DNA from 3 places in the Saccharothrix sp. NPDC042600 genome. Region 1 is predicted to be linked to each of the others. Evidence: riboswitches for the same ligand, from Rfam matches in the RefSeq annotation. Region 1 holds a riboswitch; each other region holds the start of a gene.

Region 1 (2,254 bases):
AGCGACGCGCGCAGCGCCCGCTGCCCCCCGGCCAGCCGGTGCACGGCGACGTGCGCGCAGAACGCCCCGTCCCGCACGCCGATCCCGTGCTCGGCGGACAGCGCGGCGGCCAGGAAACCGGCGTCCTGCCCGCGCACCACGAAGCTGACCACGCCGACCCGGTCGTGCTCGGGCCCGAACAGCGCCAGCTCGCAGGTCCCCGGCACGGTCGCCAGACCCGCCCGCAGCCGGGCGAGCAGCTCCCGCTCGTGCGCCACGGTCTGCTCCCAGTGCCGGCCCAGCACGTCGCAGGCCACCGCCAGGGCGTGCACGCCGACCACGTTGGGCGACCCGGCCTCGTGCCGCTCGGGCACCGCCGACCAGGCCACGCCCAGCCGGTCGCCGTGGTCGCTGACCCGGGCCGTCGCGCCGCCGCCGACCAGGTACGGCTCGGCCGCCTGCAACCAGTCCGCGCGCCCGACCAGGACGCCCGCGCCGAAGGGCGCGTAGAGCTTGTGCCCGGACAGCACCGCGTAGTCCACGTCGAGCGCCTTGAGGTCCACCGGGCGGTGCGGGGCGAGCTGGGCGGCGTCCAGGGCGATGCGGGCGCCGTGCCGCCGGGCGACGGCCGCCAGCTCGGCCACCGGCCACACCTCGCCGGTCACGTTGGACGCGCCGGTCACCACGACCAGCCGCGGCCCGACCGGGGCCGCGCGCAACGCGCGGTCCAGCTGCAGCACGGCCTCGCCCGCGCCGCCCGGCGTCCGCAACCGCCGCACGTGCGGCCCGCGCCACGGCAGCAGGGCCGCGTGGTGCTCGGTGTCGAACAGGACCACGGCCGTCTTCCGCGGCAGGCTGCGGGCCAGCAGGTTCAGCGCGTCGGTGGTGTTGCGGGTGAACACGACGGTGTCGCCGGTGCGGGCGCCCAGGAACCGGCGCACGGAGTCCCGCGCCTGCTCGTAGACCTTCGTGGACACCTGGGAGGCGAAGCCCGCTCCGCGGTGCACGCTGGCGTACCAGGGCAGCAGCTCGTCCACCGCGTCGCGCACCTGCTCCAGGCAGGGCGCGCTGGCCGCGTGGTCGAGGTTGGCGTACTCCACGCGCTCACCGGTCACCAGCGGCACGCGCAGCGACGCGCCGACGACGCGGGGCAGAGCGGCGATCGATCCGGGGACTGCGACGGTCACGACACCCTCCGACGGGGTCCAGGCGGACTCCGCTACCGGGAGAGGAGGCCCGCGCTTGCCCGACGCCCTCCGCGCCAGGCCAGGTCCTCATCGGGGGCACCCCACCGCGGTAGGAGGGTTGCCGGCCAGCTAGCCCGAGCTTCGCGCTGGCACTCATGACCTTGGACCCGACGTTAACCCACCGCCGACCCCGAGTCGAGTCGCGTTCACATCATGGGAGACCGGTGTCGCCCTTCCACCGCGCGTACCGGCCGGCCCGGTCCACGGCGCGGATGCGCTGCTCGGTGGCGGTGCGGGCGCTGTCGGTGCAGACGACGAGGAGCTGGTCGAACTCCTGGAGCCGGGTCGTGGGCTGCGGCGTGAACCCTTCGTCACCCCGAACCACCAGGCTCACCACCGCGCCCGGCGGCAGCCGCAGCTCGCTCAGGTACACGCCGTGCAGCTTGGAGCCGCGTTGGATGCGCACCTGGAGCAGCTCCGCGCCCAGCTCGTCCAGCGCGGACGAGTCCACCTGGACCTCCCGCGCCTCCCCGGACTTCTCCAGCCCCAACCACCGCGCGAGCCGCGGCAGCGTGCTGCCCTGCACCACCGTCAGCAGGACGACCAGCACGAACACCGCGTCCACCAGGTCCTGCGCGCCCGGCACGTTCTGGATCAGCGGGATCAGCGCGAACACGATCGGCACCGCGCCGCGCAGCCCCGACCACGAGATGAACACCTGCTCGCGCCACGGCACCCGGAACGGCAGCGCCGCGCACAGCACCGACAGCGGCCGGGCCAGCAGCACCAGCACCCCGCCCGCCACCAGCGCGGGGACCAGCGCCTCCAGCAGCCGGCCGGGCGAGGCGTACAGGCCGAGCAGCACGAACAGCCCGATCTGGGCGATCCAGCCCAGGCCCTCGGCGAAGGACAGGGTGTCCGCGCGGTGCGGCAGGCGGGCGTTGCCCAGCACCAGCGCGGCGGTGTAGACGGCGAGGAACCCGGACGCGTGCGCGAGGTCGCCCGCGGTGTAGGCGAGCAGGCACACCGCGACCGTGGCCAGCGGGTACAGGCCGGTCGCGGGCAGCGCCGCCCGGCGCAGGCCCTCC
Region 2 (2,254 bases), on a different contig from region 1:
CGATCTTGAACGTGGACGCCCCCGTGGTGACCGCGGCCTCCACCACCGAGAAGTGCACTTCCGCCAGCACGTTCTGCACCAGCCGGCCGACGAACGGGATCGCGCCCACCGCGAGCGGCACGATCGCCGCCGTCGGTCCGATGGTGTTGCCCAACAACAAGCGGGTGAACGACATCAGCAGGATCAGCAGGACCAGGAACGGCATCGACCGCCCCAGGTCCACGATGAAGCCGAGCAGGTTGTGCACCACCGGCTTCGGCCGCAACCCGCCGGGAGCGGTGAGTTGCAGCCAGATGCCGACGGGAATGCCGAGCAGCACAGCGATCAGGGTGGAGACGGCCACCATGTAGAGGGTCTGGCCGGTGGCGACCAGGACGCCGTCGAACACGGTGGACCAGGGTGTTGCAGACCTCACGCAGCTACTCCCTGCGGACCGGTCAGGGTCCGCCGCACTGCCCCACCCGCGTCCGCGATGAATTCGAGCGCCGAGTCGGCGCGTTCTCCGTTCAGGCCGACGCGGAAGCGCGCGACCGGGGTTTCGCCGAGCCGGGTCAGGCCGCCGCCGAGCAGGTTCAGCTCGACGCCGAACCGCGAGGTGGCCTCCGGCAGCAGCGCGCCGACCGCGGCGAAGCCGACCAGCACCACGTCCGCCACGCGGTCGTAGGCCTTCTCGGCGGCCGGGTTCTGGTCGACGGCGGGCAGCAGCGACGAGGCCGTGCGGGAACCGGCGTCGGCGACCAGGTCGAGCACCTTGCCGTGCTCCACCACGCGGCCGTCCTCCAGCACCGCGACGTCGTCGCAGATCTTGCGGACCACGCCCATGTCGTGGGTGACCACGAGGACCGTCACGCCCAGCTCGGCGCGCGCCCGGTCCAGCACGGTCAGCACGGAGCCGGTGGTCTCGGGGTCCAGGGCGGAGGTCGGTTCGTCGGCCAGCAGCACCGACGGGCTGGCGGCGAGGGCGCGCGCCACGGCGATGCGCTGGCGCTGCCCGCCGGAAAGCTGGTCGGGGTAGGAGCCGGCCTTGTCGGTCAGGCCGACCAGGTCGAGCAGCTCGGCGACGCGGGTGCGGCGCTGCGGGCCGGGGACGCCGGCGGACTCCAGCGGCAGCGCCACGTTGCCCGCGGCGGTGCGCTGACGCAGCAGCGAATCCCCTTGCGGCACAACGCCGATCTGGCGACGGGCGTTGCGCAGGGCGGTGCCGCCCAGGGAGACCAGGTCGGTGCCGTCGACGCGGATCGCGCCGCTGTCGGGGCGCTCCAGGAGCGCGACGCACCGGGCCAGGGTGGACTTGCCCGCCCCGCTGGGGCCGACGACGCCGAGGACGGTGCCCGCGGCGACGTCCAGGTTCACGCCGTCCAGTGCGCGAACCTGTCCGGTACTCCCGGGGAAGGTCTTGGTGAGGTTCTCGACAGTGATCACGTTTTCGCTCCACGACTGCACGCGGCAGCGCACGCTCGTGGCGTGCGCGTCCGGGGACTCAGCTCAGGTAGATGCCCAGCGCGGTAGGGCGCGTAGGGCGGCGAGGACTTGAGAGGCGCCTAGGCTTCTAGTAGCTGCGACAGCCCGATACCGTGCGGCGGCCGTGGTCGACGACTCGCCGTCGAGTGAGCATTCGCATCCTGGGCACGTGATCCTCCATCGATCCTGGCTGAAGCACCTGCCCCATGGGGGGTGGTTGCTGCGGCGTCGTGGAGCCAGGTCTCTCGGCCGCTCGGGATGGCAGCACGAGTACACCCGACGGACCTGCCCGAACGCAAGCCTGGACGCGGATCGTTCGTCAAATCACACTTTCGGCCGAAAGATCACCGGCTAGATTGATGAGGCGGCTTCGGCTATCCGGACGAAATCTCCTACGTCCAGTTGTTCGCCCCGCGCGCCCGGGTCCACACCCGCGCTGACCAGCAGTTGCTCGGCCTTGGCGGCCGATCCGGCCCAACCGGCGAGCGCCCCGCGCAACACCTTGCGCCGCTGCGCGAAAGCCGCGTCCACCAACGAGAACACGGTTTTCTGGTCCACTGTGGACAGGGGCGCGTGGCGCTCGAACGCGACCAGCGCGGAGTCCACGTTGGGCACCGGCCAGAACACCTGGCGCGACACCGGCCCGGCCCGGCGGGCGTCGGCGTACCAGGCGAGCTTGACGCTCGGGACGCCGTAGACCTTGCTGCCGGGACCCGCCGCCATGCGGTCGGCGACCTCCGCCTGGACCATCACCAGGCCCGTGCGGAGGGTGGGCAGTTCGGCCAAGAGGTGC
Region 3 (2,254 bases), on a different contig from region 1:
CGCGCGCCTGCCCCTGCGCCTTCTTCACCTTCCACGGCGGCATGCCCAGTTCACCCGCCAGCTTGAACGGGTCGCCCCGGCCCACCGCCGACACCCGCGCGATGGTCCGCACCGCGTCCGCCAGCGCGTCGGCGACCAGCACGTGCGGCACGCCGAGGTGGATCGCCCACCGCAGCGCCTCCAGCGCCCCCGCCCGGTCGCCCATGACCGCCTTCTCCGCCACCGCGAACCCGGTCACCTCGGCCCGACCCCGGTGGTAGCGGTGCACGGCGTCCACGTCCACCTTGCCGCCGGTGTCCGCCACGAGCTGCGACGCCGCCGCCGCCAGCTCGCGCAGGTCCGAACCGACCGCCTCGATGAGCGCGCCGACGGCCTCCGGGTCGGCCTTGCCGCCCGCCGAGCGGATCTCGTTGCGGACGAACGCCTCGCGGTCGGCGGCCTTGGTGATCTTGGGGCACTCGATCACCTCGGCGCCGGCCTTGCGCAAAGCCGTAGGTAGTTCCTTCGCCACTTTGCTGCGTCCGCCGCCGGTGTGGACGACCACCAGCGTCACCCCGTCCGCGGGCGACTTCGCGTAGGCCAGGACCGCGTCCGCGATCTCCTTGCCGGCGTCCTGCGCGCTCTCCAAGGCGATCACGCGGCCCTCCGCGAACAGCGACGGGCTCACCAGTTCCGCCAGCTCAGGAGGGGTGAGGTCGGTCACCTTCACGCGGGTCAGGTCGGCCTGCGGGTCGAGTCGGCGGGCGGCGGCCAGCGCGCTGCGGACAGCGCGCTCGACCAGCAACTCCTCCTCGCCGACCACCAGTTGCACGGGGGCGGGAGTGACTGCGGCGGCGCTCACGGACCCGATCCTCCCACGCCGCCGCGGCCGTCCGGATGGTGGACGGATCTGGCTGAACCTCGGGACGGTGTCGTAGGTTGAGGGCACAACTGAATACCGCTCATCCAGAGGGGCAGAGGGATCGGCCCGAAGAAGCCCCGGCAACCCGTCGTTGCGGCGCCTTGCGCGCTGCCGACCACGGTGCCAATTCCGACCCGCCAAGCGGGAAAGATGAGGAGAAACCTCGCGATGACTGCTGTCAGTGTGCCCTCGACCGCCACCTCCTTCGACCTCGGCCCGGCTCGCGCCCTGTCGTGTCGCGAGTGCGGCCACGAGACCCCGCTCGCCCCGGAATACGCCTGTCTGGAGTGTTTCGGGCCGCTGGAAGTCGCCTACGACTTCGGCCGCGTCCGCCGCGAGGACATCGAGGCGGGCCCCCGGTCGATCTGGCGCTACCGCGGCCTGCTGCCCGTCCCGTCGAACGTCGAGTCGCACCCCAACACCAACCCCGGCCACACCCGCCTCGTCGAGGCCGACAACCTCGCCAAGGCGCTGGGTGTCCGCAAGGTCTGGGTGAAGGACGACACCGGCAACCCCACCCACTCGTTCAAGGACCGCGTCGTCGGCGTCGCGCTGGCGGCGGCCCGCGAGCTGGGCTTCAAGGTCCTCGCCTGCCCTTCCACCGGCAACCTCGCGAACGCCGTCGCCGCCGCGGCGGCCCGTGCGGGCTGGCAGTCGGTCGTGCTGGTCCCCTCCTCCCTCGAACGCGCCAAGATCCTCATGACCGCCGTCTACGACGGCAACCTGATCACCGTCGACGGCAACTACGACGACGTGAACCGCCTCGCGCAGGAGCTCGCCGCCGAGCACGAGGACTGGGCGTTCGTCAACGTGAACGTCCGGCCCTACTACGCCGAGGGCTCGAAGACCCTCGGCTACGAGGTCGCCGAGCAGCTCGGCTGGCGCCTGCCCGACCAGGTCGTCGTCCCGATCGCCTCCGGCTCCCAGCTCACCAAGGTCGACAAGGCCTTCCGCGAGCTCGGCGAGCTGGACCTTGTCGAGGCCACCCCGTACAAGGTGTTCGGCGCCCAGGCCACCGGCTGCTCCCCCGTGTCCGCGGCGTTCAAGGCCGGCCACGACGTGGTCTCCCCCGTCCGCCCGGACACCATCGCCCGCTCCCTGGCGATCGGCGCCCCCGCCGACGGCCCGTACGTGCTCGACGCGGTCCGCCGCACCGGCGGCGCGATCGAGGACGTCACCGACGAAGAGGTCGTCGAGGGCATCCGCCTGCTGGCCCGCACCGAGGGCATCTTCGCGGAGACCGCCGGCGGCGTGACCGTGGCGACCGCGAAGAAGCTCATCGAGACCGGGCAGCTCGACCCCGACGCCGAGACCGTGCTGCTGATCACCGGCGACGGCCTCAAGACCCTGGAC

What was found. A riboswitch is a leader RNA that binds a small molecule or an ion and turns the genes downstream of it on or off. The one in region 1 is predicted to bind S-adenosylmethionine.
Region 2: linked by a shared signal. The riboswitch ahead of AB0A74_RS03635 (ATP-binding cassette domain-containing protein) and the one ahead of AB0A74_RS41205 (aminotransferase class V-fold PLP-dependent enzyme) in region 1 are both predicted to bind S-adenosylmethionine.
Region 3: linked by a shared signal. The riboswitch ahead of thrC (threonine synthase) and the one ahead of AB0A74_RS41205 (aminotransferase class V-fold PLP-dependent enzyme) in region 1 are both predicted to bind S-adenosylmethionine.

The regions. Positions count from the first base shown of each region.
Region 1 covers NZ_JBEZBW010000167.1:4,599-6,852, reverse strand. Annotated here, with positions in the region: gene AB0A74_RS41205 (aminotransferase class V-fold PLP-dependent enzyme) at 1-1,166, opposite strand, end outside; SAM riboswitch class IV at 1,213-1,327, opposite strand; gene AB0A74_RS41200 (potassium/proton antiporter) at 1,378-2,254, opposite strand, start outside.
Region 2 covers NZ_JBEZBW010000003.1:58,369-60,622, forward strand. Annotated here, with positions in the region: gene AB0A74_RS03630 (methionine ABC transporter permease) at 1-415, opposite strand, end outside; gene AB0A74_RS03635 (ATP-binding cassette domain-containing protein) at 412-1,422, opposite strand; SAM riboswitch class I at 1,636-1,726, opposite strand; gene rsmA (16S rRNA (adenine(1518)-N(6)/adenine(1519)-N(6))-dimethyltransferase RsmA) at 1,813-2,254, opposite strand, start outside.
Region 3 covers NZ_JBEZBW010000007.1:33,383-35,636, reverse strand. Annotated here, with positions in the region: gene holA (DNA polymerase III subunit delta) at 1-841, opposite strand, end outside; SAM riboswitch class I at 939-1,058, shown strand; gene thrC (threonine synthase) at 1,070-2,254, shown strand, end outside.